One region of the Fusicatenibacter faecihominis genome, then DNA from elsewhere that is predicted to be linked to it. Evidence: riboswitches for the same ligand, from Rfam matches in the RefSeq annotation. Region 1 holds a riboswitch; each other region holds the start of a gene.
The links. Region 1 has a riboswitch for cobalamin ahead of LKD71_RS06025 (ABC transporter substrate-binding protein). Riboswitches for the same ligand answer to the same signal wherever they lie in the genome.
Positions count from the first base shown of each region.

Region 2: it holds a riboswitch for cobalamin, as region 1 does, so the genes downstream of both, LKD71_RS11985 (ABC transporter substrate-binding protein) here and LKD71_RS06025 (ABC transporter substrate-binding protein) in region 1, are expected to answer to the same signal.
Region 3: it holds a riboswitch for cobalamin, as region 1 does, so the genes downstream of both, LKD71_RS11070 (sirohydrochlorin cobaltochelatase) here and LKD71_RS06025 (ABC transporter substrate-binding protein) in region 1, are expected to answer to the same signal.
Region 4: it holds a riboswitch for cobalamin, as region 1 does, so the genes downstream of both, eno (phosphopyruvate hydratase) here and LKD71_RS06025 (ABC transporter substrate-binding protein) in region 1, are expected to answer to the same signal.

Region 1 is NZ_JAJEPR010000007.1:48,816-56,529, forward strand. Features, by position in the region: gene LKD71_RS06010 (AAA family ATPase) at 1-1,545, opposite strand, end outside; gene LKD71_RS06015 (ABC transporter ATP-binding protein) at 1,647-2,411, opposite strand; gene LKD71_RS06020 (FecCD family ABC transporter permease) at 2,401-3,471, opposite strand; gene LKD71_RS06025 (ABC transporter substrate-binding protein) at 3,490-4,497, opposite strand; cobalamin riboswitch at 4,875-5,059, opposite strand; gene LKD71_RS06030 (TrmH family RNA methyltransferase) at 5,159-5,941, opposite strand; gene pfkA (6-phosphofructokinase) at 5,938-6,912, opposite strand; gene LKD71_RS06040 (DNA polymerase III subunit alpha) at 6,988-7,714, opposite strand, start outside.
Region 2 is NZ_JAJEPR010000021.1:15,793-23,506, forward strand. Features, by position in the region: gene LKD71_RS11975 (ABC transporter ATP-binding protein) at 1-206, opposite strand, end outside; gene LKD71_RS11980 (FecCD family ABC transporter permease) at 203-1,291, opposite strand; gene LKD71_RS11985 (ABC transporter substrate-binding protein) at 1,303-2,412, opposite strand; cobalamin riboswitch at 2,595-2,796, opposite strand; gene LKD71_RS11990 (SseB family protein) at 2,968-3,396, shown strand; gene LKD71_RS11995 (GDSL-type esterase/lipase family protein) at 3,414-4,040, shown strand; gene LKD71_RS12000 (glycoside hydrolase family 31 protein) at 4,113-6,137, shown strand; gene LKD71_RS12005 (DegV family protein) at 6,253-7,101, opposite strand; gene LKD71_RS12010 (C39 family peptidase) at 7,337-7,714, opposite strand, start outside.
Region 3 is NZ_JAJEPR010000018.1:19,031-26,744, forward strand. Features, by position in the region: gene LKD71_RS11040 (ATP-binding cassette domain-containing protein) at 1-238, shown strand, start outside; gene LKD71_RS11045 (ABC transporter permease subunit) at 231-1,115, shown strand; gene LKD71_RS11050 (sensor histidine kinase) at 1,126-2,007, shown strand; gene LKD71_RS11055 (nucleoside recognition protein) at 2,068-2,682, shown strand; gene LKD71_RS11060 (DUF3800 domain-containing protein) at 2,844-3,623, shown strand; gene LKD71_RS11065 (lactate utilization protein) at 3,855-4,481, shown strand; cobalamin riboswitch at 4,630-4,826, shown strand; gene LKD71_RS11070 (sirohydrochlorin cobaltochelatase) at 5,010-6,293, shown strand; gene LKD71_RS11075 (hypothetical protein) at 6,418-7,308, shown strand; gene LKD71_RS11080 (ABC transporter substrate-binding protein) at 7,311-7,714, shown strand, end outside.
Region 4 is NZ_JAJEPR010000004.1:97,454-105,167, forward strand. Features, by position in the region: gene LKD71_RS03495 (leucine-rich repeat domain-containing protein) at 1-1,698, shown strand, start outside; cobalamin riboswitch at 1,768-1,973, shown strand; gene eno (phosphopyruvate hydratase) at 2,379-3,674, shown strand; gene LKD71_RS03505 (bile acid:sodium symporter family protein) at 3,814-4,749, shown strand; gene LKD71_RS18280 (diguanylate cyclase) at 4,773-6,449, shown strand; gene LKD71_RS03515 (alanine/glycine:cation symporter family protein) at 6,568-7,714, shown strand, end outside.

The DNA.
Region 1 (7,714 bases):
CTTTTCTCTGATCTGAGCCAGTGCCTTCTCACAATCTGCCTCCAAACAAGCTTCTGAATCTGAGACTTTTACCTCGATCACAACCGCTTTCCTGTCGGCTCTGTCTTTCACTGCAATATCAGAACGCCCCAGGCCATTTTCAAAATTGGACTCCACAATATAGCCTGCTTTCGATAAGAGACCGACTAGGATTGCATGATAAAAGCTTTCCGAATAATCATGATAGCTGATGGTCGTAAACAGTAAATCTGACAAAATCTGGCTTAATTTTTTGTCATCCTTTTCCCAGAAAGGCTGAAAAAAGGAAGTCCGATCGCTGCTTTTAATCGTATCTGTAGTCCATTTTCTGATGGTTTCCTCAAATACATCTTCAATCTCTCTGTTAGGTATTTTTAAAAAGCATTTTTTTCTGCCTGCAAAAGAGCTGTCCCTGTATAAATCCTTCGTCAGATAGCCGGATGCATAAAGCAGGCTCCAGATATTTGACTCGGAATCCATCACTTCATCATAAGTCAGATTTTCCGAAAGCTCCTTCAGAATAGCCTCACCCTGAAGCAGTCTCTCGAACTTTTCCGACACATCATATTCCCGTTTGCTTAAAAATTCCCTTATAATGGAATTGCTGCTGCTGTTTATCCAGTAATCAAAAGTTTCAGCGGTATGATCTACGATTTTAGTCCATGGACAATAGACATATTTCCTGCCAAACACATAGCCATCGTACCATTCCTTTGCTTCCATATAATAGGCATTCAGCTGATAGTCGTCCATCATCTGCTGCACTTCGGCATCCGTCAGCCCAAAACATTCGTCAAACTGAACATCCGAAATCGTCCTCACATCAAAATTATTGAGCCCCGTAAAAATGCTTTCTTTTGAAATTCTCAGACAGCCGGTCAACACTGCAAAGGCCAGACTGCTGTTGCTTTTCAACGCAGCTCCAAAAAAGCTCCTGATAAAAGCGACCAGCTCTTCATAATAACCGTACTGATACGCCTTATCCAGGGGAACATCATGCTCATCAATCAGAATAATGACTCTTCTTTCATAATATTGAAACAAAATATCGGACAATATTTTCAATGATAAAGAAAGATTGACTCCGCTCCAATCCCCAAGAAGCATTTTCTCCAGGCGCTGCCTTTGGAAAGCAGAAAGCTTATGATCATACAGCATAAATTCATATTTTCCAATAATCTCCGCCATAAGATTCCGAAATTTGCTTACTGCTTCCTCATAATTCAAACCGGAAACTTCTTTTAAACTCATAAAGATAACCGGATATTTTCCCAGATGTTTATCGCATAAATCTTTCTCTTTTGAAATTTTCAGCTCTTCAAACCATGCAGGATCTGCTCCAATTTCAAAAAATGCCTTCAGTATAGACATATTCAGAGTTTTGCCAAATCTGCGCGGCCTGGTAAAAAGTGTCACTTCCGAGCCATTGTCGATAATATCCCTGATTAAATTCGTCTTATCTACATAGTAGTAGTCGTTTTCTCTGATTTTCCTGAAATCATCAATTCCAACTGGCAGTTTCTTCATGGCAAAGCCCTCCCTTCATCTACTATATCTATTTGCAATAAAAAATGCACGCAAAAACACGCAGAAGACTTCTCCCTTTCTGCAAGTCTTCTGCGTGCATTTTAATTTTCTATTCTTTTTTCAAAATCAATGGCGAAGTCTGCTTCTCCGTCTTCTCTCTCCACCATGTAGCCGGAAATGCCGAAGACTTTTTCCACATGGTCACGGGTCAGGACTTTCTGGGGGGTGCCGTGGCTGAGGACGCGGCCTTCTTCCATGAGGTAGAGGGTGTCGCAGTAGTAGGACGCCAGGCGCAGATCGTGAATCACGATGAGGATGGTCTTGCCGCTCTGCTTCAGATAATTGAGAAGGAAGAGCTGATGGCAGATGTCCAGGTGGTTCGTGGGCTCGTCAAGAATGATCGTGTCCACACCCTGGGCTACCGCCCGGGCAAGGAAGACCATTTTCCGCTCGCCGCCGGAGAGTGTCTGAATGTTTCGCCCGGAAAAATCGGTGATTTTCAGCTCCTCCATAGCATGGCGGATGATATCTTTGGAGGAAGTTTTCTCTTTTTTCCGATTATAGAGGGCCATGCCGATGATATCTTCAACGGTGAAGTCAAAGACACAGGCCGTCTCCTGACCCACATAACCGAGCTTTTCGGAAAGCTCCTTGCGGGTCATTTTCCCGGTGTCCTGTCCTTCCAGAATGATCTTTCCCTCTTTCATTGGCGCGATGCCGAAGACGGTCTTTACCAGCGTAGATTTTCCGCAGCCGTTGGGGCCGACGATACCGGTAATCTTGCCTTTTTCCACGGAAAGATCAACTCCGTGGAGGATCTCCTTCCGCCCATACTGCACATGAATATTTTCAAAATCAAGCACCACGGCCGTTCCCTCCTCTGCTCTTTGCAGCCATAAGATAGAAGAAAAACGGTGCTCCCACAAAGGCTGTGATAATACCAAGGGGCAGTTCTGCCGCGCCAAAAAGACCGCGGGCAGCTGCATCCGCCCAGATCAGGTAAGTCGCTCCGAAGATCGCACTCAGCGGAATGATTACCTTATTGTTGCTGGTTCCGGAAAGGAGGCGCACGATATGAGGCACCATAAGGCCTACGAAACCGATGATTCCGGTGACAGAAACCAGAGAAGCCACGATAATGGCGCAGACCACAAACATCCAGCGCCGGAAATTTTTCACATCCACACCCATGGCGGCGGCGTCCTCGTCTCCCATCATCATGAGGTTGAAGGTGCCGCTTTTCCATGTGAAGCAGATACAGCCAGACAGCACGCCCACCGCGGGAATCCACAAGGTATTCCACTGAGCCGCCGCCAGGCTTCCCATCTGCCAGTTGTATACGGCAGAAATGCTCTCCGGACTCTTGGCCAGAAAGATGAGAAGGCTCGTGATGGCGCTCATCACTGCATTGACTGCCGTTCCGGAAAGAAGCAGCGTCATGGGCTGAATTTTTCCGCCGCCTCCGATCTTCGCCATGCTGTAAACACAGGCAAAGGCCACCAAAGCGCCGCAGAGAGCCATAGCCGTGGTCTGATACTGTCCCCTGAAAAAAGGAATCGGCATCAGCAGCGCCCAGGCTGCTCCTGCCGATGCTCCGGAGGAAACTCCCAAAATATAAGGTTCTGCGATGGGGTTCAGTACCAGCGCCTGCATGGCAGCTCCACAAATCGAAAGGCCGGCGCCGCAGCAGACACCAAAGAGCACTCTTGGCAGACGGATATTCCATACGATCTGATAAAAAGATTTCTCCCACAGACCCGCCTCTGTTCCTTTTCCCTGGAAAAAGAGCTGGTCAACCAAAATCCGGTAAACGGTGCCCATATCGATGGACGCGGAGCCCACCGATATGACAGCAACCATGGAAAAAAGAAGAAACGCAATAAGAATCGGAAACAGAAGTCCCTCTCGAAGTTTGATTTCTTTCATCTTTTCCAGAAACCTCTCTTACTCAGTGAAGCAGTCCGGATAGAAAGCTTCTGCGAAATCCTGGCAGGCAACAACTGCGCTCAGGTCGTGCATAACATATGCCAGCGGAACAACCACATAGTTCTGGTTTTTAACAGCAGGTACGTCTGCCAGAGCAGCATTGTTGGTGATGAAGTCCATGTTCTCCTGAACCTGGCCCTCTACGCCGTAATCGTTAAAGATGATAACATCCGGATTTGCAGTTACCAGAGTCTCAACGCTGGTGGTAAACCATCTGGAATCGGACATTCCTTTGGTGGTGTTGATTCCGCCAGCCAGCTCGATGAGGTTGCTCTCAAGACCTGCGGAGGTGGTGTAAATCTCGTTTCCGCTCAGGCTGTCCATAACGAAAGCTTTTACTTTGTCCTCTTCTTTGACATCTTTGACTGCATCCTGGATCTCGGAGATCTGTGCTTTGGTATCCTCGATGAGGGCCTCTGCCTTATCCTCTACCTTGAAGATTTTACCCATATTCTCGATATCCTGGTAAATGCTGTCCATGGTCTCGTCTGCTACAACGGTACCGTTCAGAGCGTAGCAGTTGATTCCTTTATCTTCCAGAGACTCAAAGGTTCCCCAGTTGGTATCTTTGAAGGCGCTGATCTCGCCAATGATCAGGTCAGCTCCGGATGCAACAGCGTTCTCCTGGGATTTCTCCAGCTCCGGGATTCCCTCGAAGTCATCTGCAACACCTTCCAGCGGAGATTTGCGTCCTTTGTTGTTCTCATTAGTTGCAACGATGTAGTCTTTTAAGCCCAGTTTCATCAGAACCTCGCCGCTGTACAGGCAAAGGATTCCTTTCGGCATCTCGGTAAAGGTGATGGTACGGTCTCCGTCCTCGATGACAACCTCGCCATACTCCTCGTCTGCTTCGCTTGCAGCCTCGGTTGCAGTCTCGGTTTCGGTTTCAGCAGCAAAGCTGGACACTCCAGTGGTGCTTACAGCCATAATTCCGGCAAGTAACAGGGTGAGTACACGTTTCTTCATTTGTTGATTCCTCTCTTTCGTTTGATCTGAGCGGCTATTCTGACCGCGTTTTTAATTGCAGATCTTCCGATGAAATTTAGGGGGAGTGAGAACGCTCAGAGGCAAGCCAGCTCGATTCCGCTTCGCTGCATCTCGCTGTTGGCTCTCGCCAAATAGATTTCCGCGCATAAGTGCTCGTTCATGCAAGCATGACTCGCACTTACACGCAAAAATCTGCTTGTCTCTGAGCTGGGCACAAAAATAGGAACCTCCCCGGTTCCACTTGCGTAAAGCTATTCTGTGATTGGCTGGACAGCAAAATACGCACATACTCTGCTTTGCTGCTCCAGAATACCCACGATATAAAACTTCCGCACAGTGCATATCTTCCCACCGAAGATCACTGTTTCAGTACAGCAGGTCTCCTGACTCGACTTCATCCTACCTTTCTCCGTCTTCCCGTTTTCACAGTGACTTCCTAGAGAAACTCGTCCGTCCTACAGTAGCGGGGGCTGTCGAAGCTTCTACTTCGTTCCCATTGCTATGATAGCAGCCTTTCGGCACTGCACTGAATCGCCTGTATTATAGCAGAGGAAAACGATTTCCGTCAAGGGGTTAGGGCAGAAAAACTTTCAAAAAAAGAAAAGACAGCTTAAAAGCCATCTTTTCTCTGTATTTCCATTCATCTTTCAATATTTCTTCTCTGCCTCTGCGCTTCATACATCAGCACCGCCGACGCAATCGCCGCGTTCAGAGACTCTACTTTTCCATACATGGGAATGCGGATGTAGGTGTCCGCGAGGTCCGCCAGCTCATCGGTGAGGCCGTTTCCTTCGTTACCGATGAGGAAGGCTGTGCCTTTTGTGTAATTCTGCTCATCGTAGGAGCCGGTGCCTTTTAAATGGGCGGCGTAAGCTGAGATGCCTTTGTTTTTCAGCTTCCGGACCGTCTCACAGATATCCTCCACATAGAGGAAGGGCACCCGGTAGACGGAACCCATCGTGCTGCGGATAGTCTTGGGGTTGAAGATATCTACGGTGTCACGGCTCATGAGGATACCATTGACACCTGCTCCTTCCGCCGTGCGGAGGATAGTGCCTAAGTTTCCCGGATCCTGGATATTTTCCAGAACCATGAAAAAGGGAGCTGGATCATTAAGAAGCTTCTCAAGGCTACTCACCGGCTGGCGCACAACCGCTAGGATTCCCTGGGGGGTCATCGTGTCGGACATGGTCTTGAAAACCCGGTCCTCCACGATCTCGTACTCCCTGCCTTTTAAGACAGAGGCCTCTTCTTTTTTCAAAAATTCCTGGGAAACATAGGTTTTTACGATCCAGTCCGCCGGAGCTTCCCGGAACATCTTGACTCCTTCCACCACAAAAACACCCTGCTCCTTGCGGGCTTTGGACTTTTTCTGAAGCTGAAGGAGATTTTTCACCTGCTGGTTGGATGTGCTGGTGATCATACGGACATCGCCTTAGCGACTCTCAGCCAGTACTCCGGCAGTTCTTTCTGCATAGCCAGTGCCTCGTCGATATCGTAATCCACAAACTCGCCGCCTTTGTAGCCGACTACCCGTTTGGTCTTGCCGTCTGCCAGAAGATCTACGGCGTATGCGCCCATCATTGAAGCGTATACACGGTCTTTACAGGTCGGGCTTCCACCTCGCTGCATGTGACCGAGGATCGTCGCTCTGGTCTCGATTCCGGTGGCTGCCTCAATCCGGCGTGCCATGCTGGTGGAATGACCGATACCCTCAGCGTTGATGATGATGTGGTGCTTTTTGCCGCGTTTCCGGTTGTTGATGATATTGTTGATGAGCTTCTGCTCGTCGTAATCGTACTTTTCAGGAAGAAGAATATCCTCCGCGCCGTTGGCGATACCGCACCAGAGAGCGATATAACCGGCGTTACGTCCCATTACCTCGATAATGCTGCAGCGCTCATGGGAGGTGGAAGTATCACGAACCTTATCGATGGCTTCCATTGCCGTGTTGACTGCGGTATCGAAACCGATGGTATACTCGGTGCAGGCGATATCCAGGTCGATAGTTCCCGGAACACCGATGGTGTTGACGCCGAGAGCAGCCAGTTTCTGTGCTCCTGCGAAGGAACCGTCGCCACCGATAACTACCAGTCCCTCAATTCCGTTTTCACGGCAGACCTTTGCAGCCTGTGCCTGGCCTTCCGGTGTACGCATCTCCGCACAGCGGGCGGTGTAAAGCATCGTACCTCCGCGGGAAATCGTATCAGAAACAGATCTTGCTGTCAGATCCTCGATCTCGCCGTTGATCAGACCATTGTATCCTTTATAAATGCCTTTTACATTCAGACCTTTTGCAATACCACTGCGGACAACCGCACGGATGGCAGCGTTCATGCCAGGTGCATCGCCGCCGCTTGTAAGAACTCCGATCGTTTTAATCGCATTTGCCATGATTGAACCCTCCAAAAATAAATGGTGTTTTATTGGCATGAAAACTCTGCCTTTCTTTTGCCTATGGATATTAGTTTAATTCATTTTTCCCAGATTTTCAATAGACTTTTCCACAACTTTCACATTCTGCTGCCCAAAATGCGATGCAATTTCCCGGCAGAGTGCTTCCGTCACCAGGATATCCCAGCTTCCGGCCAGTTTCTTCACCGCTTTCGGGGAACGGATGTATAAAACCACATGATCTTTTCCGTCGGAAGTCCGAAGAATATCATAGAGTTCCCGCTCTCTGGCCTTGAAATCCTCCAGGGTCGCAAACTGGATCCAGAGTTCCTTCGGAACCTCCTCGAAAGCCCAGACACGCTCGCAGACCAGCTTGCTCGGCCGGTCATCCTCGGCGTTGACGTGACCTTTGATGAAGACCTTTTTCTCCTCATCGAGAAGACTCCGGTACTTCTCATAATCCTTCGGGAAAACGATAACCTCCACGGTTCCCACCAGATCCTCCAGTGTCACAAAGGCCATGGGCTTTCCGGTCCGCGTGTACTTGACGGTTTTCGCCGTGATCATACCGCCGATGATTTGCCGGGACTCGTCCTCCACCTGGCTCTTGTTCGTCTCCTCATCGAGCTGGAAATCGCTGGTCAGGGCAGAAATGTTTTTCCGCCACATGGTCTCGTATTTTTCCAGCGGATGGCCGCTGATATAGATGCCCAAAACTTCTTTTTCAAAAGAAAGGAGCTCTTCCTTCTCGTACTCACCCACGTCAGGCAGGTGGACTTCAAACTCCTTTTTCTCCTCTTCG
Region 2 (7,714 bases), on a different contig from region 1:
ATATCCTTCAAAGGCTTTCCATCCAGAAAAACGGCTCCCTTGTCCGGGGAGAGCACGCGGTAAACGCACTTCAAAAGCGTGGATTTCCCGCTTCCGTTGGGACCGATCAGGCCCACAAATTCCCGGTTTCCAGCCTCCATCGAAACACCTTTCAGGATTGCTTCCGCTCCGTAGGACAGTTTGATGTCTTCTGCTTTTACATTCATCCTCTGCCACCTCCGAATCCGTAAGACCGACGTACCATCAGATAGATAAAGCAGGGCGCACCGATGATGGAAACCAGGATACCGATGGGCATCTCAGAATTTTTCAGGATGACACGACAGCCTACATCCGCCCAGATGAGGAAAATGGCTCCCACCAGAGCGCAGAGGGGCACCAGTCTTCTGTGGTCCGTTCCGAAAATCATCCGCACCGCATGGGGCACGATCAGGCCCACGAAACCGATGGTTCCCGCCGCATAAACGGCAAAACCAACCATCAGGGAGGACAGGATCATATAGAGGTTTCTCGCCCGGTGAAGGTCCGTTCCCAGTGTGATGGAGGCCTCATCTCCCAGAAGCATCAGGTTCAGATTCCGGAACTGGGACCAGAAAATCAGCGTTCCGATGAACACCACCGGAAGAAGCACGCCCACCCGCTGCCATTTGGCTCCGGCCAGGCTTCCCATCGTCCAGAACATGATTTCTGAAGTGGCGTTTTTATTATTTACAATATAAATGGCAAAATTTCCGATCGCAGAGCAGACGGAGCTCACAGCCATTCCGGCCAGGATCAGCTTGCCCGCATTGGATCTTCCGCCGATATTTGCGATAAAAAGAACCAGGAAAGACGTTCCCATCGCTCCCAGGAACGCCATTACACCCACGGAATTGGCTCCAAAAAGGGCTCCGAAGCCAAAAAGGACGCCGATCGTGGCTCCCAGAGAAGCGCCGGAAGAGATTCCCAAAACATAAGGATCTGCCAGCGGGTTTTTCACCACGGCCTGCATGACCACGCCGCAGACTGCCAGTCCCATACCCACACAAAGGGCAAGGATCACCCGGGGAAACCGGATGATCCATACCACGTCATGGACAGCTCCTTCTGCAAAATCTGAAAATTTTCGAATATGAAAAAGTTCATAGGCAACGACGCTGTAGACTTCCTTCACAGAAAGATCGGCATTTCCGAAGGTGATCGAAGCCAGAACGGAAAACACTAGCAGCGCCAGCAGTACGATGAGGACTGTGGTAAAACCGACGGTGGAAAGGCCCACCCGTCTACCGCGTCCGCTGTCACTTTTTTTCACTTTTTAACTCCTTACTCGATACCCAGATCGATATCCGGATACAGACCCTCTGCAAAGTTCACGATTCCGTCTTTGGTGCGGGTTGCGCTGGCATACATCTCACTGAGCATGATCGGAACCACACGGCCGTTCTTTACGGCATCCAGGCTCTGATAAGCTTCATCCTTGAGGAGCACATCCAGTTTCTCCTGCTTTACGGTCTCCGGATCATCTCCGGAATAAGGCATATAAACGACGAAGATCACATCCGGATTTGCTGCGATCACATCTTCTTTTCCTACGCTGGAAGCATCCGGGTTTGCCAGCTCGCCGCCCAGCTGAGTCAGCATATCGCCGCCCAGAGTTGCACTTCCGTAATTGGTAAAGGTATCATCCCAGGATTCCAGGATCAGGGCAGTCGGCTTCTCTTCAATGGATGCAGTTGCCTCTGTTACCTTTGCAATGGTATCTTTCATATCATTTACGATTGCTTCTGCCTTGTCCTGTACATCAAAGATCGTTCCGATGTTCAGGATATCTGTATACTCATTTTCGAGTGTGCGGGCATACTTTACATCACCGGTACCGGGACGGGTATTCGTATTGATGTAGGTATTGGTTCCTTTTTCCACCCAGCCTGCTGCATCACCCAGCGTCTTGTCTCCGAAAAGAGAGCCCCAGGAGAAGATCATATCCGGCTCAAGCATGGTCACGGTCTCAAGCGACGGTGTGAACTCATCCAGATAATCTGTTTTGGAAAATGCTGCTTTCTGATCTTCGGGAACCTCATTGTCCAGTCCTGCGGTTGCCACGATATGATCCTCCAGGCCCAATGCCAGAAGGGTTTCGATACAGCCCTGGTAGACTGCCAGCACCTTCTCCGGTGCTTTTTCATAAGTGGTCTCAAGTTCCAGTCCGTCACTTCCATAGGTTGTAATGGTAACCGGATACTCTGTCTTTTTCTGTGAGTCTGAAGCCTCTGCTGCTTCGGTCTCACCCTCGCTCACTGCTTCCGTTGCCTGATTCTCCTCTTTGATGGCCTCTGCATCTTTTCTCTCAGCTGCGAAAGATACACTTCCGAAGGTCATTCCTGCTGCCAGGATCAGGGCTGTCATTTTTGCTGCGACTACTTTTCTTTTCATGTTGCTGCTCCTTTTCTTTTGTTGCAGATGGCACAGAAAATGTTTACCGGCAGCCGCCGTCTCTTTTCCGTTCATCTGTTTTTTGATCGTGCGGACCGGAACGCCCCATCCGCCATGTTTTTTCGAGAACGGCAATCGAAAAGTATCCTTCTTATAGACAGAAGACCACTGTTACGGGAGTTCGCTTCTGTCGGATCTGAGCAGGTTTCCTGACTCTGAGTATCTTCACCTGGATCCCGTCTTCTCACGGTAAGACCGCAATGACATCCGTAGGATCCGGCTCCTCTCTTACAGTGACCAGTTCGTTCAGGATTTCCACCTGATTCCCTCTCCCTGCCGGAATGTTCTCGATATCCGGCAGTCACTCAAATCCCCTGTTCCATTGTCCTAATAAACTTAACATAAACAAGGAAGGTTTGCAATGAGTTTTTTATATGGAAATCCGCTTTGATCTGCCGCTTGCTTTCTCTTTTCGACTCATGTAAACTATGATCGTGGAGATCCGCTATTCCTCCATAAACCCATATGCATCAACAGAAAAGAGAGGTATTTTCCATGACAGATACATCCGCTCCCCATACCGATCCCGGTCTTGAAGGAAATGAAAAAATCGAGGCAGCCATTCTGGCCCTCCAGCAGGAAGCCAGCCAGGAGCTTCTGGCCCATGCACTGACCGTACTTCGCCGCCGCATGCGGGAGAACGGTCAGCTGATCCTGGCTGTAGAGCCGTCTGCGGGAAAAGAGCAGCTCGCTCTGAAAACCATTCAGACACCGGATGGCAATCTCTGGTGGGTGGCTTTTACCAGTTTTGAAGAACAGAACCGGGGCGGCGGCAGCGTCATGTCCGGTTTTCTCGCAGATATGGATCAGCTCTTCCCCTCCGCCATCCCCACCGATGGCATCCATGGCATCATCCTCAATCCCTGGAACCGGACCTTGATGCTGAACAAAGCTCTTCTCCAGATCATTCTCGGAAACAATTAAATAAGGAGGTTTTTCCCATGAGTATTCCCTTAGATCCCGAAAAAACGCTGAAACTTGCCCGTTACGACCACCTCAACAAAACCGCTGTTCCCGGTCAGATCCTTTTCGCCGGGTCCAGTCTGATGGAGCAGTTCCCCGTCCACGAATTTCAACTGGGTGCCGGCCTTTCTTCCATTATTTATAACCGCGGCGTGGGCGGTTTCACCACTGCGGAAATGCTGGAGCATATGGAAACCTGCGTTTACGCGCTGAAACCGGCCCGCATTTTCCTCAATATCGGTACCAATGACATGAATCCCGCCGATTACCGTAAGGAAGAGCTGATGGCCCGCTATGAAAAAATGGTCCAGGAGATTCTCGCCCGCCTTCCCGGCGTTCAGCTCACTCTCCTGGCCTACTATCCCGTCAACCACGACGCCGCTCCCGACGACAGCTGGTTCTTTTACCGGACCAACGAGCGCATCCATGAGGCCAACGAGGCCGTAGAGGCTCTGGCTGAAAAATATCATTTAGGTTTTCTCGACCTCAACGCCCCGCTCACCGATGAAAATGGAAACCTGAAGGCTGAGTTCACCATCGACGGCGTTCACATGTATCCCAACGGGTATTGGGAAGTGTGGAAGCAACTGGTCAAAATACCGTAACTTTTCATCAAAATATCGGTAGAACTTTCCAAAAGAAAGCATTATACTGCAGAAAAAGGAGGTTTATACATTATGATTTCAAGATTTTCCTACGGCCATGTCATCGAGACCGAGGCCATTCTTCAGAAACCCGCTGCTGAAAACGGCGCTCTTCCTTTCCTGACTGTGGATGAGGCTTCCCTTTCCCTCACCTATTCCATGGACGACAACGACAAGGTCTATGGCCTGGGCGAAAATGTCCGCGGCATCAACAAGCGCGGCTGGATCTACCAGAGTAAATGTTCGGATGAGGCGCAGCATCTGGAAGACCGCCGCTCCCTTTACGGCGCCCACAATTTCTTTGTGGTGAGCGGAAAAGAAACCTTTGGTATTTTTGTCGATTACCCGGGAATCCTCACCTTTGACATCGGATATACCCGTTACAGCGAACTGAAGATCACCGCTTCTGACTGGAATCTGGATGTCTATGTCATCACCGGGAGCGACGTCAAGGATATCATCCACCAGTTCCGCCAGCTCATCGGCAGAAGCTTTGTGGTTCCCAAATGGGCCTTCGGCTACGGTCAGAGCCGCTGGAGCTATATGTCTGAAGATGAAATCCGGGAAGTCGTAAGAAAGCACCGGGAGCTTCAGATCCCTCTGGACAGTGTTTATCTGGATATCGACTACATGGATCGCTACAAGGATTTCACCCTGAACAACGAAACCTTCCCTGATTTTGCTGATTTCAATCAGGAAATGAAAGAGGACCACATTCATCTGGTTCCCATCATCGATGCCGGTGTCAAACAGGAAGAAGGCTATCCCGTCTATGAAGAAGGCCTGAAAAAAGGCTATTTCTGCACCAAAGAGGACGGCTCTCCTTTTGTGGCCGCCGTCTGGCCCGGCAAGGCGCTTTTCCCGGATATGCTCAATAAAGAGGCGAGAGACTGGTTCGGCGAACAGTACAAATTCCTGCTGGATCAGGGCGTGGAAGGCTTCTGGAACGATATGAACGAGCCTGCCATTTTTTACACGGAAGATCGTCTGAAAGAAGTTCTGGACAAAATAGATGACTATAAAGACCGAAACCTAGATATGAATGAATTCGGGGAAATGACTGCTCTGGTGGGAAGTCTCAGCAACAACACAAAGGATTATACCCGTTTCTATCACAACATCCAGGGAGAAAAGGTATCACACGACCGGGTACACAACCTGTTCGGCTACAATATGACCCGGGCCGCCGGAGAAGCCTTCGAGCGTTTAGAGCCGGATAAAAGGATCCTGATGTTCTCCCGTTCTTCCTATATCGGCATGCACCGTTACGGCGGTATCTGGATGGGTGACAACAAATCCTGGTGGTCTCATATCCTTCTGAACCTTCATATGCTTCCATCCCTGAACATGTGCGGTTTCCTGTATACCGGTGCTGATCTTGGCGGCTTCGGCGCAGATACCACAGAGGATCTCATGCTCCGCTGGCTGGCTCTCGGCATTTTCACACCGCTTATGAGAAACCATTCCGCTCTCGGCACCCGCCGTCAGGAGGCTTATCAGTTTGAAAACATGGATGGTTTCCGTCACATCATCGGGCTCCGTTACCGACTGCTGCCCTACCTTTACAGTGAGTATATGAAAGCGGTCTTAAACGATGAAATGATGTTCCGTCCTCTCGCTTTTGATTATCCGGACGACAGACACGCCAAAGCGGTAGAAGACCAGCTTCTTCTTGGAGACGGCATGATGATCGCCCCTGTTTACGAGCAGAATGCTGACGGCCGTTATGTTTATCTGCCGGAATCCATGAAACAGGTGCGTTTCTCTGCAGACGGCACAGTAGAAGAGACCATTCTTCCGGCAGGCCACCATTTTGTGGAGATCCCGCTTACCGATGTAGTCCTCTTCATCCGTCCGAACCATCTGATCCCCCTTTCCAAAGGCGGTCAGTGTGTTGATGAGGTTGATTTCGAAGCGCTCACTTTCCTTTCCTATGTTACAGAGGGAAACGAAGCTGTTTACACCTATTATCACGATGACGGTTACGAAAAAGATTACGAGAATCCGGCCCATCTGAGTGAGATCCGTATTTCCTCCAACGGTACCGTAACCAAATAAGAAACACGCTCAAAAAAATATCCTGCACAGGTTTTCTCACAGCCTGTACAGGATATTTTTTTAACCGTAACTGTTCAGTACCTTCACAGGAATAGTGGCTGCTGAATAGTTACTTTTAACCTTCCTTTCCGAAAAAAGCCACCGCCACAGCGTTTGGCCCTACATGGGTTCCGATTGTGGCCCCGATCGTACAGATCGGAAGCTCCTCCGTGTAATCCTTCCAGAGCACCTCGCTGTCCTGGATGTATTTCTGAAGAAGGGCATCGTTGATTCCCGTATACCCGAGCCAGAAGGGCAAGGAAAAATCGATGCCGCCGGCGTTCTGGATCTCTTTTACCAGGAGATTGTTTCCGTTTTTGGAGCCCCGGGCTTTTCCGAGGACTGCCACCACGCCGTCCTCCACAGTGACAACGGGCTTGATAGAAAGCATGCCGCCGATCATGGCCACAGATTTGGAGATCCGGCCGCCTTTTTTCAGATATTCCAGAGTGTCCAGAAGGGCGATCACATGAACCTTTTTCTTCGCAGTCTCCAGTTCTTCCGCGATCTCCACCGCTGTTTTTCCCTGATCCTTCAGCCGCAGGGCGTAATCCACGAGGATTCGCTCACCCACAGCCACGCTCTCGGAATCCACCACAGTCACATTGTCGTAGTCCGCAGCCGCCACCATGGCGCTCTGGTAAGTGCCCGAAAGCTTCGCGGAAAGGACAATAACCACCACCTGCTCCCCAGCCTTCTCTGCCTTTTCAAACTCATCTGCAAAAGTGCCCGGCGAGATCAGGCTGGTCTTCGGCAGCTCGTCACTCTCAATAAGCATGTTGTAAAATTCCCGGTGGCTTAAGTCCACCCCGTCCAGATATTCTTTTTCCCCGAAAGTAATATGCATCGGGAGCACCGTCACGTCCTCCCTCTCTGGCGTTCCCATATCAGAAGCGGATTCTGTAATAATCCTGATTTTTTCCATTCTAAAATAATTCCTTTCCAACTCTATTCTGTAAACCATTGATTTTTTCTATCTGCAAAACAACGTATACTTTAATTCAATTTTGTTGATTTGTCAACGTTTTTATTACCAAACTTTTTTTGTCACCATGCGATTCTGCCTGGAAAGCTTTTTGTGTGACAGGTATTTCCACCGAATTTTCCTGTTATACAAAAAAATCAGAGACCCTTTCGAGTCTCTGAAATCATTCACATCTTTATAATACCGTATAATACCACAGATTCACGATCTGATTTTTTAATCGCTCAAAGCTCCAGGTCTCACCGCTCCGGACAAGACTGTTGGGATCGTTCACCGTGAAGGAACCATTCGCATAACCCGTCAGCACGATAAAATGCCCGCTGGAAGTGAAATCCCCCAGCCCCATGCTGGCAATAATAGGATGGCCTGCCGCCAGCTGATTAGCCATAGCCGCCTCGTCAAGCCCAAGCTCCGTTCCGGTGATCCCGTATTCTTCAGCCCCGTAGGTCATGAGATCCCAGGAGGTATCCCGGCTCTCCGTGAGAAAACCGTTGTTTGCACTGTAGGAAGCCACCTTCGCCGGAGTAATGTCATTTCTTCCGGTCAGACCACA
Region 3 (7,714 bases), on a different contig from region 1:
GAAAAGTATCCGCCTGACGGTTTCCGACATCCGGGCCCTCTGCCGGGTCCTCGACCGGATGAAACTGGAGTACCGCATCGATTCCGAGAGAAAGGCGGAAATTTACGGGGAGGTGGGCGTGACGACGCTTACTATGGCCCTCGCCCAGGAAAAATGTGAGATTTTTTCCATGCAGGAGCACGAGGAAAGTCTGGAAACCTACTATATGAATCTGATCGGAGGTGGACAGCATGAGTAATCTTTTCTCCGCAGGCCTTTACCGCCTGAGAAAAAGTAAAGTTTTCTGGCTGGCTCTTATTTTTATGGCAGTGATCAGCGTGATTTTGTGCGTGGAAATGGCGCGAAACGCGGTTACAGACCCGAATATTACTTTCGCGGACGGTATGTTTTCCAATCAGGCCGTCATGAACCTGGTGATGGCGGTTTTTGTCACGCTGTTTCTAGGAACGGAGTACAGCGACCGGACCATCCGGAATAAAATCATCAGTGGCCATTCGAGAAGTACCATTTATCTGGCTGCGTTTCTTGTAAGCAGTGTGGGAGGACTTATCATTTATGCGGTTTCTCTGGGAATTTCAGCGGGTCTTGGCAGTTTGCTGCTCCATGCTGCCGAAACGCCTTCTGTGGGGAAAATTTTTTCTCAGGCCCTCATTGGAGCGCTGGTCTGCCTGGTGGACGCGGCTTTTTTCACCTTCTTTGTCATGGTGCTGGGGAATAAAACTGCCGGGGCTGTGACCGGGCTTGTGGCAGGAATCACGCTTCTGACCCTGGGTGTGGCTGTTTACAGCCGTCTTTCCGAAGACGAATTTATCTACGAGCCGAAGAGCGTTTACAAGGCGATGCAGAATTTAGTTGGGGAAAACACAGAGGAAAGTGTGGATTTTTATCTCAACGACGACACGGAATGGGTAAAGCTTCCCAATCCGCGTTATCTTTCAGGAAAGTTACGGCTGGTCTATGAGAATCTGCTGGACTTAAATCCGGTGGGTCAGAGAGCGGAGCTCAGCGGCTGGGAGTTTGCGAAACCGGCCCGGGCGGTTGTTTTTGACCTTCTGGAGATCGTGCTTTTCGGCGCGGCCGGAATCCTGATTTTCCGAAAAAAAGAACTGAAATAGAGGTGATCGGATGCTGACCTGGTGCCTTTTTGCCCTCAGCGTTGTGGTGATTTTTCTGCTGGGACTTAAGATTTTTTCCTTAAAAAAGAATATGGATCGGGTCAGCAGCGAGTTTGCGAGGCTTCTTACGGAGGAGACCAATGGGCTCATCACCGTTGACACGCGGAATCCGGAGATCCGAAAGCTGGCTCGGGAACTCAATGAGGAACTTAAAACCCTAAAGGAGCAGCGCCGGAACTATCAGAACGGCGACCGGGAGCTGAAGGAAGCCGTGACGAATATTTCCCACGACCTTCGCACGCCCCTTACCGCGATCAGCGGCTACCTGGAGCTTCTGGAGGAGGAAGAAAAAAGCGAGACGGTGGAGCAGTATCTCTCCTTCATTTCCGGCAGGACTGAGGCCATGAAGCAGCTGACGGAAGAATTGTTTCGCTACACCGTGGTGCTTTCTGCCGGGCCGCCCGAGCTCAGCGAGATCGACCTTCGGGAAGTGCTGGAGGCCAGTCTTTTGAGCTTTTACGGAGCCCTCACTGAACGAAAGATCACGCCGGAAATCCATCTTCCCAAGGAGCCGGTTTTGCGAAAAGGAAATCGCGAGGCCCTGTCCCGGGTGTTTGGAAATATTCTGAGCAATGTCCTCAAGTACAGCGACGGCGACCTGAAGGTGGAGTTAAAAGAGAACGGCGAGCTTACCTTTTCCAATCACGCCAGAGACCTGGACGAGGTTCAGGTGGGAAAGCTCTTCGACCGATTTTTCACCGTGGAAACCGCCCGGGGCTCCACCGGCCTCGGCCTCTCCATCGCCAGGACGCTGATGGAGCAGATGGGGGGAAAGATTGTGGTGGGGTATGAAGACGGGGTGCTGAAGATCCGGCTGAATGTTAATGAGTGAAAACCATATTTTACCTTACCTCCGCATAGGATATAAAAATCCCGTGCGGAGGTTTTTTCTATGAATATGCTCTGGGGCGGTATGCAGCTCATTGGAATTTTATATGGGGCATTTAACGGGCGGATGCAGGAGATCACGGACGCGGTTTTGAGCGCATCCCGGGAGGCGGTGACGCTCTGCGTGACGATGACGGGGATTCTGGCTTTCTGGCAGGGACTGATGGAGATTGCGAAGGACGCGGGGCTCACGGATGTGCTTTGCGGAAAGATCCGGCCGCTGATCCGTTTTCTTTTTCCGGAGATTCCGGCGGATCATCCGGCGTATGAGTCAATTTCCATGAATTTTATCGCGAATTTCCTTGGTCTTGGCATGGCGGCCACCCCGGCAGGCCTAAAAGCCATGAAAGATCTGGAAAATCTCGAAGAAAAGCGGCGGGGCGGCAGGCTTCTCGGCAGAACTCCGGTGCCTCCCGGAACCGCCAGCCGGGAAATGTGTACCTTCCTTATTATGAATATCTCCTCCCTCCAGCTGATCCCCGTCACGATGATTGCCTACCGCAGCCAGTACGGCAGCGTGAACCCCGCCGCCATCACCGGCCCGGCGATTCTGGCTACCGCGGCAAGCACCGGTGCGGCGGTGATTTTTTGCGGGGTGATGAACCGAAAACGTCGATAATGCTTTAAAAAGTTGAAGAATCCTTTGCACGAATAATGCACAGGATTCTTTACTTTATATATAATAAAAAATAATGTTTGCAAATTTTTACTATTGAAAGATACTATGGGATACGGTAAAATATAAAGCAGTTTTATACTCACTGAAGAGAGGGCGAATTTATGGCAGAGTATACATTGTATATAGATGAAAGTGAGACATTTAACAGCGCTGGTGATAAATATTTTGTTATGAGCGGAGTTATTATAAAAGACAGCAATTATTCAGACATAGAAAATGTTTTAAATAAAGCAAAACAAATCGTATGGGAAAATATTCCGGGGTGTGAGAGGTACATATTACATGAAAAAGATATCAGCTTTGCAAGCAATCGCCTAAATTCACGAAAACTGAGTATGATACCAACGTGTTACCATATTTTTCAGGACAAGCATAAAGTAGTTCAGCTGTATAATGAATTATCAAAGATATTTAAAAATATGGATATATCAGTACTGGGAGTGTGCTTAGCTAAAAGGGTGTTATATTCTTGCTATGGGGAGAGTAAATTAAACAATCAATTTACAATAGCCATTCAATTGTTGATAGAACACTATTGTCAGTTCTTAATAAAAAATAAGGCAGTGGGGAATATATGTTATGAAGCAATGCAGCCAGAGCAAAATGATAAAATACAGCAGAGAATCTATGAGCTGAAAGCATTGGGAACTTTATATTATTCGTCAAAAACCATTCAGGATCATATAAAACAAATAAATTTTGTACCAAAAACAGATAATTTAGCGGGATTGCAGTTGGCAGACTTTGTCCCGAATACATTGGGGAGATATGCAGCTTCCATGAAGCCTAAAAATAAGGATTTTGCTAAAAATGTAAGAGCCAAGCTTTATGATGGAGATGCAAAAGAAAAGTATAAATTTGGTTTTAAAATTTTGTCATAAAAATGATTGACTTTCTAACTAAAGAAAGTATAATATAAATCAATGGGATTGTGGTTGTGAGGTGCTGATGAACTTCAGTGACCGTTTATGAACCGTTCTTTCGAGGGCTGGGAATAAGAAACAACCTGTCGAACCCATCAACAAAAGATACTTAAGGGCCTTAGCTATTTGCTAAGGCTCTTTTTCTATGGTAAGATAAGGATATCAATAGAAAAAAGGAGGAACCTACCTATGGATGAGAACTTAAGAAAAAGAAACGAAACCCTCGCGAAAACCGTCATTAAGGGTCTGAAATCCCGCAACATGTCCGGCTATTATGCAGCGGATAAGGAGGAAGCGCTGAAGCTGGCTCTGGAACTGATTCCTGAGGGGAGCACGATCAGCATGGGCGGCTGTGCAAGCGCCCAGGAAGTGGGACTGATCAAAGCGCTGAAAGAGGGCAATTATAATTATATCGACCGGGCAAAGCTTTCACCGAGGGAAAGTCTTATGGCTGCCTACGATTCTGATATTTTCCTTTCCAGTGCCAATGCCATCACAAGCGACGGTATCATGGTGAATATCGACGGAAATTCCAATCGCGTGTCCTGTATCGCCCAGGGACCGAGAAAAGTGGTCTTTATCGTGGGAATGAATAAAGTCTGTCCGGACCTCGATGATGCTATGAAGCGGGCCAGAAATGTGGCGGCTCCGGCCAATGCCCAGAGATTTGACGTCAAGACACCCTGCAAGGAGACCGGAAAATGCTTCGACTGCAAATCCCCGGATACGATCTGCTGTCAGTTCCTGATCACGAGATATTTCCGTCACGAAGGCCGGATTCATGTGATCCTTGTAAACGATAATCTCGGCTTCTAAGTTGGAAAGTCAAATACCCCGCTACAGGCAACGGGGTATTTGATCCTCGCGGAAATAAATTTTTTTACCACTTGTACTTTAAAAAAGAGTGTGCTATGATACGCATGAGGGTGGCAGATAGCAGTCTGCAGCTCCCAACAGCTGAAAACTAAATAAGAAAATATCAGGTGCCGTTTTAAAAAGAGAAAACTTTCAGCAAACGGGTAAAAGAGAAGCAGGTGAAAGTCCTGCGCGATCTCGTCACTGTAAACAGGGAGTCAAGGCCAGAATGTCACTGGGAAACCGGGAAGGCGGCTGCGGCAAGGATCTGTGAGCCAGGAAACCTGCCTGATGTTGGTACGGGGATAGTTATCCCGGATCACGAGTAATTGATTGTACCGTTTATCTTTTTCCCGCGATCCTTTTGCCTGTGTGTAAGAGGATTTTTTCATGTCACCGTACCTTATGATTTTCGCTGATGCAAAAATTAACATACATCAGGACGTCAGACCATAAAGATCTGTGTCTGGATCAAGGAGGAGAAGTAACATGAAAAACAAAATGGTAAAAGCTCTGGCAATCATGATGAGTGTATCCACCATCACAATGATGGGTTCCGCAAGCGTATATGCTTCCGAGACTGAGACCGAGACAGCCACTGAGGCTGTAACAGAAGCAGCAACCGAGGCTGTAACAGAGACAGCAACCGAAGCAGCATCTGAGGATGCCACTGAGGCAGGCTCTGAGAGCGACGATCAGGCAGCAGCTGATAATGTAGCAGCTCTGATCGATAAGATCTATGTTCAGGAGAGAACCGATACCACCGATGCAGACTGTACCGCAGCCAAAGAAGCATGGGATCAGCTGACCGATGCTCAGAAAGAGCTGGTTGAAGGTGAAGAGGCAAGCCCGGAGTATTTCGGACGTGACACCGGCGACGCTTCCAAAGACGATCCCCGCAACGGCGATGAGATCGGTGACAACGAGCTTCTGGTAGTAAGCTTTGGTACTTCCTTCAACGACAGCCGCGCAGAGGATATCAAGGGCATCGAGGATGCTCTGCAGGAAGCATATCCGGACTGGTCTGTAAGAAGAGCATTCACTGCTCAGATCATCATCAACCATGTACAGGCAAGAGATGACGAGAAGATCGATAATATGGATCAGGCTCTTCAGCGTGCCGTTGACAATGGCGTTAAAAACCTGGTGGTACAGCCGACTCATCTGATGCACGGCGCTGAGTACGACGAGATGGTAGAAGCGATCGACGGTTACAAAGATAAATTTGAGTCCGTAGCCATCGCAGAGCCGATGCTGGGCGAGGTAGGCGACGACGCTACCGTTATCAATGACGACAAGAAGGCAGTTGCCCAGGCGATCACCGATGAAGCTGTAAAAGCAGCCGGTTATGACAGCATGGAAGCAGCAGCTGAGGATGGAACTGCATTTGTATTTATGGGTCATGGTACTTCCCATACTGCAAATGTAACCTATGATCAGATGCAGACCCAGATGGAAGAGCTTGGATTCACCAATGCTTTCATCGGTACGGTAGAGGGTAAGCCGGAAGATACCGCTTGTGAAGAGGTTATCAAGAAGGCTCAGGATGCAGGCTTCAAGAAAGTTGTTCTTCGTCCGCTGATGGTTGTAGCTGGTGACCACGCTAACAACGATATGGCAGGCGATGATGAGGATTCCTGGAAGAGCCAGTTCGAGGCTTCCGGAGCATTTGACAGCGTTGACTGCCAGATCGAAGGACTGGGAAGAATCGATGCTGTTGAGCAGATTTATGTAGAGCATACAAAAGAAGCTATCGATTCTATCGCAAAATAATCAATAAAGCGGACATTCGCAATCCGCTTTTGCGACTGCGTTCAAACAAAAGGATAAATCTCAGCTGCCCGGAATGTTTTCAAAGACATCCGGGCAGTTGTTGTAAAAGAGGAGGAAATTGATTATGAAACGTTCCATGACATTCTTTTTATCACTGATCTGTGCTACTGCCATGATGGCAGCTCCTGTGGCAATGGCAGCAGAGACCGAAACCGAGACAGCTGTTACCGAGATGGTATCTGAGGCTGAGACGGAGACCGGCAGCGAGACCGAAACCGAGGCAGAGGGCGTTCTGGAGGATGGCACCTACACCGCAGAGTTTGATACGGACAGCTCCATGTTCCATGTCAATGAGGCAAATGACGGAAAAGGCGTTCTGACGGTAAAAGACGGTGAGATGACCATTCACATATCTTTAAGCGGCAAAGGCTTCCTGAATCTTTTCATGGGAACCTCCGAGGATGCGAAAAAAGACGGCGCAGAGCTTCTGGAGCCGACCACAGATACCGTAACCTATAAAGACGGAACTTCTGAGGAGGTTTATGGCTTCGATATCCCGGTGCCGGCCATTGATGAAGAGTTTACCGTGGCAGCCATCGGCAAAAAAGGCAAATGGTACGACCACAAAGTCAGCGTCAAGAATCCGGTGAAAGAGGACGGCGCAGAGAAAAAGACCGTTGCTGATCTGAATCTGGAGGATGGCGATTACACGACAGAGGTAACTCTGGAGGGCGGAAGCGGCAGAGCAACCGTAGATTCTCCGGCAGCCATTACGATCAAAGACGGCGAGGCAACTGCAACCATCGTATGGAGCAGCCCGAACTATGATTATATGCTGGTAGACGGTGAGAAATACGAGCCGGTAAACACCGAGGGAAATTCTACTTTTGAGATCCCGGTAGATGGCTTCGATTATCCGATGGAAGTCGTTGGAGATACCGTAGCTATGAGCGAGCCTCACGAGATCGAGTACACCCTGCAGTTTGATTCTTCTACTATGGAAAAGGCAGAATAAAAATGAAAAAAAGAACAGGATGGCTTCTGAACGCAGTCCTGGGGTTTTCTGTGATCTTTTCTTCTTCGGCAGCGCTGGTTCCCATCCGGAGCTTCGCAGCCGAAGAAACCAGTGAGACGGCCGGAGCTGACACTGCGAAGGAGGATCTGGCAGGACTCAAATATGACCACAGTCTGGAGCTTCAGTATGCGGATCAGTTTGCCGTGGATTATTATGAGGGCGATTATGCCCTGATTACGATTGAAGGCGGCGACCAGTTTCTTCTGGTGCCTGAGGGAAAAGAAGCGCCGGACGGTCTGGATGCGGATATCACCGTGATCCATCAGCCTCTGGAAAATATCTACCTGGTGGCAACTTCCACGATGGACTTTTTCCGAGCTCTGGACGGACTTGGCAGCATCAGTCT
Region 4 (7,714 bases), on a different contig from region 1:
GTTTCCTGGGAAGAATACAACGATGAGACAGAAGGAAGCGGAACGGAAGAGGATACTCTGGCTGGCAGTACACTCCATTATGTTTTCATTGATGGAAAAGGAAACCGGATCAGCCAGGAATATACCACAGGAGCTCCGATCAGCGGCTGTCAGCCGGTTGTAAAAGGCGAAAAAGTCGTTTATTATGCCTCCAATAAAAATATGGTGGATTTTTATTCCATTGACAGCAATACCGGAAATACAACTAAAAAAATGTACCATGTGGCAGGAGAAGGGGTCGGCTGGAAACTTCAAAATGGCGTACTGACTGTTTATGGAAACGGTGCACTCTTCCTGGATCCGGAGGATCGCTACCGCTTTCCGGTTGCTTCTTCGGGTGACGGATATTCCTATACGCAGCAGGGTCCCTGGCATGCGATCCAGAGTAAAGTAAAAAAAGTGGTCATTTGCTCTGGTATCACGGAAATACCGGAAAGAGCATTTCCGTATTTTACCAATCTGGAAGAGATCGAGATCGAACCAGGGCTTAAAAGCATTGGGAAAGAGGCGTTCTACGGCTGTGATGATCTGGAAAAACTGACCATTCCGGCCAGTGTGACAAAGATCGGCGAGGATATCACCTGGACAGGATATTTTTGGATTGGCAATTATAGCCATGTGATGGCAGGAACGATCTATGCGCCATACAATTCCTATGCGGTCCAGTACGCGAAGAAAAATGCACTCCGCTATAAGATCGATCTTTCCGGAGCCAAGGTAAGCGGTCTCAATGCAAGCTATACTTACACCGGAAAGGCAATCACGCCGGCTGTAACAGTAAAGCTTGGCAGCCAGACACTGAAAGCAGGAGAAGACTACAGCCTTTCTTATTCCAATAACAAGAAGGTAGGAACGGCAAAGTTGACGATCAGCGGAAACGAGTCTTATTACGGAAGCATCCGTCTGACTTTTGAGATCAAAGCAGCCGCTTCCACCGGCCAGGATCAGAAGCCGTCCGGTCAGAGACCATCCGAGCAGAAACCATCGGCTTCCAATATGGCTTTAAAGCCGGGAACTGTGAAGACCGACAGCAAAACAAAGAATGTCTATAAAGTGAAAACTGCAAGTACGGTAGAACTGAAACAGCTGAAAAATAAAAATGCTTCCATGGTTACGATCCCGTCCGCGGTGAAGTTCAATGGAAAAACTTATCGGGTGACCTCCATCGCTGCCGGTGCTTTTAAAAATAATAAGAACTTGAAAAAAGTGACCATTTCCGGTTATATAACCACGGTCGGAGCAGGAGCTTTCCAGAACTGCACCTCATTGACTACAGTTAAAACGGGAAGCCGTGTAACGACCATCGGTTCGAAAGCCTTCTACGGCTGCGGGAAACTGACAACGGTTGTTCTTGGCAAAAATGTCAAAACGATCGGAAACCTGTCCTTTGCAAATTGTGTTTCCCTTCGGAAAATGACGCTTCCGGCAAGAGTAGAAAAAATCGGAAGCAAGGCTTTCTGTAATGACGTAAAAATGGTTTCCTTTACGATCCAGACGCAGAAACTGACCTCCAAAAAAATCGGAAGCAAGGCATTCACCAATATGGGAAAAAACAATTACAAAAAGCTGGTGGTGAAGGTACCGAAGAACAAAGTTAACACCTACAAAAAACTGCTTCGCAGCAAAGGACTTTCCACAAAAGCAAAAATTACAAAATAGAATCAATTTTATTAGAAAAAGGGGGGGTTGACAACCTCCCTTTTTAAGTCTATAATGTTGTTAGTGTAATTTAATATTGCAGTATCAAGTGCAGGCAGTACAATTCCGCAGTTACTGTCTGAAGAGGGAACCAGGTGAGAATCCTGGACGATCCGGTCACTGTAAACAGGGAATACCGCTCAATGATCCCATTGCATTACCCATATTAAATGTGAGAAGGGGAGCCGGTGTAACGATCTGTAAGTCAGGAAACCTGCTTGGTATTTGAGATGGGCTTCCGAGTAAAGTCAAACATCCAATCGGACACTATTCCGCAGGTGTCTCAGAGATGTCAGCCATGGGTAGGCAGGCAGTTTTTATTTATGATTATGATTGTATGCATCTCGAGCATATTAATATACACGAACAATACCTCCTTCTTAAGAACAGAAATTCCGCATCTGTTCTTTCGATGTAAAAAAAGCAGCAGCGCCGTTATGGTGCTGCTGTTTTGCTATACAAAAATACTTGTTACGCAAACTTTCTCAATTATGTTCCGGGATTTCTCTTGCATTTCGCAGAAAGTTATGATAAGCTAACCATGGTTAGAAAAACCTAACTTACTGTGAATAAATCATGCAGACTCCTTCCGCCCCCTGAGCAAGGGTGGGAGGGTGCATGGAGAAAGGATCGAAATAAAGATGAAACATTTATCCATTGAAAAAGTAATCGGAAGAGAGATCATTGATTCCAGAGGCAATCCCACCGTTGAGGCGGAAGTTTATCTGGCAGACGGCACCATCGGAAGAGGAGCTGCTCCCAGCGGAGCATCCACCGGTGAGTTCGAGGCTCTGGAGCTGCGTGATGGAGATAAAGAACGTTTTGGAGGAAAAGGAGTATCCAAGGCAGTGAACAATATCAACACTGTCATCAACGACGTGCTGAAAGGCGTGGATGCTTCTGATATTTATGCAGTAGATGCAGCAATGCTGAAAGCAGACGGAACCAAGGATAAATCCAACCTGGGCGCTAATGCGATCCTGGCTGTATCCATCGCAAGCTGCAGAGCAGCAGCAACCGCACTGGAGATTCCCCTGTACCGTTTCCTGGGCGGCGTAAACGGCAACCGTCTTCCGGTTCCGATGATGAACATCCTGAACGGCGGCGCTCATGCAGCAAACACCGTAGATGTACAGGAGTTCATGATTATGCCTGCTGGCGCAGAGAGTTTCCGTGAGGGACTCAGATGGTGTACCGAGGTGTTCCACGCACTGGCAGCTCTCTTAAAATCCAGAGGACTGGCTACTTCCGTAGGTGATGAGGGTGGTTTCGCTCCGGACCTTGGAAGTGACGAGGAAGCTATCGAGTGCATTCTGGAAGCTATCCGAAAAGCCGGTTACGAGCCGGGTAAAGATTTCGTTCTGGCTATGGACGCTGCTTCCAGTGAGTGGAAGGGCGAGAAGAAGGGCGAGTACATCCTTCCGAAATGCGGCAGGAAATATACTTCTGCAGAGCTCGTTGAGCACTGGAAGAAGCTTTGTGAGAAATACCCGATCTATTCCATCGAGGATGGCCTGGATGAGGAAGACTGGGAAGGCTGGCAGGTGCTGACCAGAGAGCTGGGCGGCAAGGTTCAGCTGGTAGGAGATGACCTCTTCGTTACCAACACTGAGCGTCTTTCCAAAGGAATTTCTCTTGGCTGCGGAAATTCCATCCTGATCAAACTGAATCAGATCGGTTCCGTATCCGAAACTCTGGAAGCTATCAAGATGGCCCACAATGCAGGCTACACCGCTGTTACCTCTCATCGTTCCGGTGAGACTGAGGACACCACAATCGCAGACCTGGCTGTTGCACTGAACACCTGCCAGATCAAGACCGGCGCTCCCAGCAGAAGTGAGCGTGTGGCAAAATACAATCAGCTGCTCCGCATCGAGGAGGAACTGGGCGCGTCTGCCGTTTATCCGGGCAAAAAAGCTTTCCATATCAGCCGCTAAGGCAATCTGCAGACATCTGACCTGAAAACGAAAAGACCTTGGGGAATATCGCCGAAGATGTTCCCCGGAGGTCTTTTTTTCTTGCCTTTTTTCCAGATTCATCGTATCATAAAAAATATATATTAAGGAAGAAAGAAATATGCTCAGTAAATTTAATCAATTTATAGAAAAATGGATGGCGCTGGTTACACCGGCCTGTCTTCTTTTTGGTGTGCTTTTTCCGGATGTCGCGAAGCATGGGCTGCCTTATGTTTCCCTGGTGTTTGCCTTTATGACCTTCACGGGAGCTCTGAAATCGGATTTTCACGATATGGCCCGGGTGCTGAAGCGGCCTTTTCCCCTGCTGGCCTGTCTCGGCGTGCTCCATGTGTTGCTGCCGGTTCTGGCCTGCGGCCTGGGACACCTGCTCTTTCCGGGAAATGACGACCTCATCACGGGTATGGTGCTGGAATTTTCCGTGCCTACAGCCGTGGTCGGCCTTATGTGGGTGACGATTTACGGCGGAAACAGCCCGCTGTCCCTGTCTCTGGTCATCGCTGACACCCTTCTGGCACCTTTTCTGATTCCGGCGACCCTTCAGCTCCTTGTTGGTTCCCGGGTATCCATGGATGCGGCGGGCATGATGCGGGAACTTCTTTTTATGATAGCCCTTCCGGCGCTGGCGGCGATGAGTCTCAACGAGCTGACTCATGGAAGAGTGCGGAAAGAATGGCCGTCGAAGCTGGCACCTTTTTCCAAAATGTGTCTGATCTTCGTCGTGACCTCTAATTCATCGAAGGTCGCTCCCTATGTGCGGGATCTGACGCCCCAGCGTGTTCTTGTGGCGGCGGCAATTCTCCTGCTGGCGGCCTCGGGTTATGCTATCGGCTGGTTTCTGTCCCGGTTTTTTGGAGGAGAGAGGGAGACGGCGGTGTCCATGGTCTATGGCTCCGGCATGCGGAACATCAGCGCGGGGGCCGTGATTGCGGCGGCTTATTTTCCCGGGGAGGTTCTGTTTCCTGTGATGATCGGAACGCTGTTTCAGCAGGTGTTGGCGGCATGCTATGGAAAACTCATTGAAAGAAAGTATCATTAACGTAAAAAACGGAGGAAATAACGGTGCCGGATCATCATATGGCCCATACTACAGTCCTTATGTGGGGAAGCCTTTTCTGCCTTCTGGCAGCCTGGTGTATGGGGAAAGATAAAAATTACAACCGGGAGAAAAAGAGATGGATGCTGCATATGCAGCTCTTTACAGCCCTGTTTCTGAGCAGTGAGGCTTTTGCCTGGGCCTTCGATGGCCGACCTGGAAAAACGGCCTGGTGGATGGTACGGATCAGCAACTTTCTGCTGTTTCTGACTTCAGATCTCGTCCTTGTCTTTTTCAACTGGTATGTCGGCTGTCACCTGATGCCTCCGGAAGAGCGGAAGCAGAATAAAAGATACAGACTGGTATCGTATATTGGATTTTTTGCCGCCTTTCTGGTGGTTGTATCGCAGTTTACGCATCTCTATTATACTATTGACGAGACAAATCTTTATCACAGAACTTCCACCTGTCTGCTCGCCATGGTGCTTCCGGCCAGCGGTATGCTGCTTGATTTTACTCTGCTGGTTCAGTATCGGAAGCGGATCCGTCGGAGAGATTTCCTGTTTATGAGTTCCTATATTATTCTTCCGACTCTGGCGGCGCTGGTGCAGTTTTTCCATTATGAAGCTTCTCTTGTCAGTATAGCCATCAGTTTTTCTATGGTGCTGATCTATGTTGCAGCCATGGAGGAGCAGAGTGAAGAACTCGAAAAAATGTCAAAAAGCAAGGCCCAGACCGAGGAACGTCTGGAGATCGCCACGATTCTGAACCGCTGCGTCAAAGCGCTTTCCTCGAGCGTGAATGTAGATAAGGCAATTCATCATCTGCTGGAGATCATCAACGATTACTTTGACGCAGACCGGACCTACATTTTCAAACTGGATACGGACCAGGGAATCCTGACGAACACCTACGAGTATGTGAAAGATCAGGTGACGGAGCAGCAGGAGAACCTTCAGGGGATTCCTGTGGAGGTGATCTCCATCTGGATGCAGAAATTTGAGGAGTCAAATGTATACTATATTCCGGATCTGGAGTTAGAAAAAGGAACGCCCCACTATGAGATCCTGAAAATGCAGGATATCAACCGCCTGCTGGCTGTTCCTCTTTTAAGAGATGAAAAAATCGTCGGCTTCATGGGCGTGGACAATCCCAGGAAGCACTACAGCGATGAGACTCTGCTGGCTTCGCTTCAGTTCTTTGTCACCGACAGCCTCACCCGGAAAAGAGAGCAGGAAAAACTGAAATATCTGAGCTACCGGGATATGCTGACAGAGCTTTTTAACCGAAATAAATATATTGAGGTTCTGGAGCGCTACAAGAACCGGCATGTGGAAAAAGTCGGAGTGGCTTTCATCGATCTGAACGGTCTGAAAAAGGTCAACGATCAGAAAGGTCATGAGGCAGGAGATGAGCTGATCCGGAATGCGGCGGCAGTCATTAAGACTTCCTTCCCGGAGAAAGCCTTCCGCATTGGCGGGGACGAGTTTGTTGTTATTGCCGTGGGCATGGAGGAAGAGGAGTTCTTCAGGAAGCTTAAGACCGTCTATGCGAAAATGAAGGAAAAAGAGGTGAGCATTTCCGCGGGCTTCGTCTGGAAAGAGGAGACCATGGATCTGGAAGCGCTGACCAAGACGGCGGATCATCAGATGTACAAAGAGAAAGAAAAATATCACAGAGAGAACAGATACGAGCCCGGGTGATGACATATCCGGGCTTGTCATCTTTTTTCTTTTGTGATAACATACTAATTTAGGAATCTGACGCGTCAGCTGTTTACAGCAACGCGGGGAAAACAAAAGAAAAGGGAGAAACAGAAAAATGGTTGAAATCATAATGGCCGTGAACAATGCGGTCAACAATTTTATCTGGGGTGTTCCTGCCATGATCTGCATTCTTGGCGTGGGTATGTTCTTAAGTATTCGCACGGGATTTCTGCAGATCCGGAAATTTCCTTATGCCATCCGTACCACGATCGGGCGGATGTTTCGGAAAAAGGATGCTTCAGACGGTTCCATGACGCCTTTCCAGGCAGTCTGCACGGCTCTGGCCGCTACAGTGGGAACCGGAAATATCGCAGGAGTGGCGGGAGCGATTGCCATCGGCGGCCCGGGAGCCATCTTCTGGATGTGGTGTTCTGCCGCTTTCGGCATGTGTACCAAATTTGCAGAGGTGACGCTGGCTGTCCATTTCCGCGAGCGGAATAAGGAGGGTGACCTGGTAGGCGGTCCCATGTACTACATCAAAAACGGCCTCGGGAAAAAATGGCAGTGGCTGGCTTTCTTCTATTCGCTCTTTGGCGTGCTGACGGTCTTCGGTACCGGTAATGCCACCCAGGTGAATACGATTACCACCGCAATCGATACGGCTCTGGTCCAGTACAATCTGACAAACCGGACGGCTCTCTCAATGCTGAATCTCATTATCGGTATTTTCATTGCCATGCTGGTGGCCATGGTGCTTCTCGGCGGTGTGAAACGGATCGGCAGCGTGACGGAGAAGCTTGTGCCTTTCATGGCTCTTTTCTATGTGGTCATGGCTCTGGGCGTGGTGTTTCTCAATATCCGGAATGTTCCGGCGGTTTTCGCCTCCATCATCGGCGGCGCTTTTTCACCGAAAGCCTTCACCGGCGGTCTGGTGGGAAGCATGTTCCTGAGCCTGAAAAAAGGCGTGTCCCGCGGAATTTTTTCCAATGAGGCCGGCCTTGGTACGGGCTCCATTGCTCACGCCTGCGCGGACACAAAGAAGCCGGTAAAGCAGGGAATGTTTGGTATCTTTGAAGTTTTCGCAGATACCTTTGTGATTTGCACCCTGACGGCTCTCGTGATTCTCTGCAGTGGCGTTTCCGTCGGCTATGGAAAGCCTGCCGGAGCTGAACTGACGATCTCAGGCTTTACCGCCACTTACGGCGGCTGGTTTTCTGTCTTTACGGCTGTGGCTCTTTGCTGCTTTGCCTTTTCCACAATCA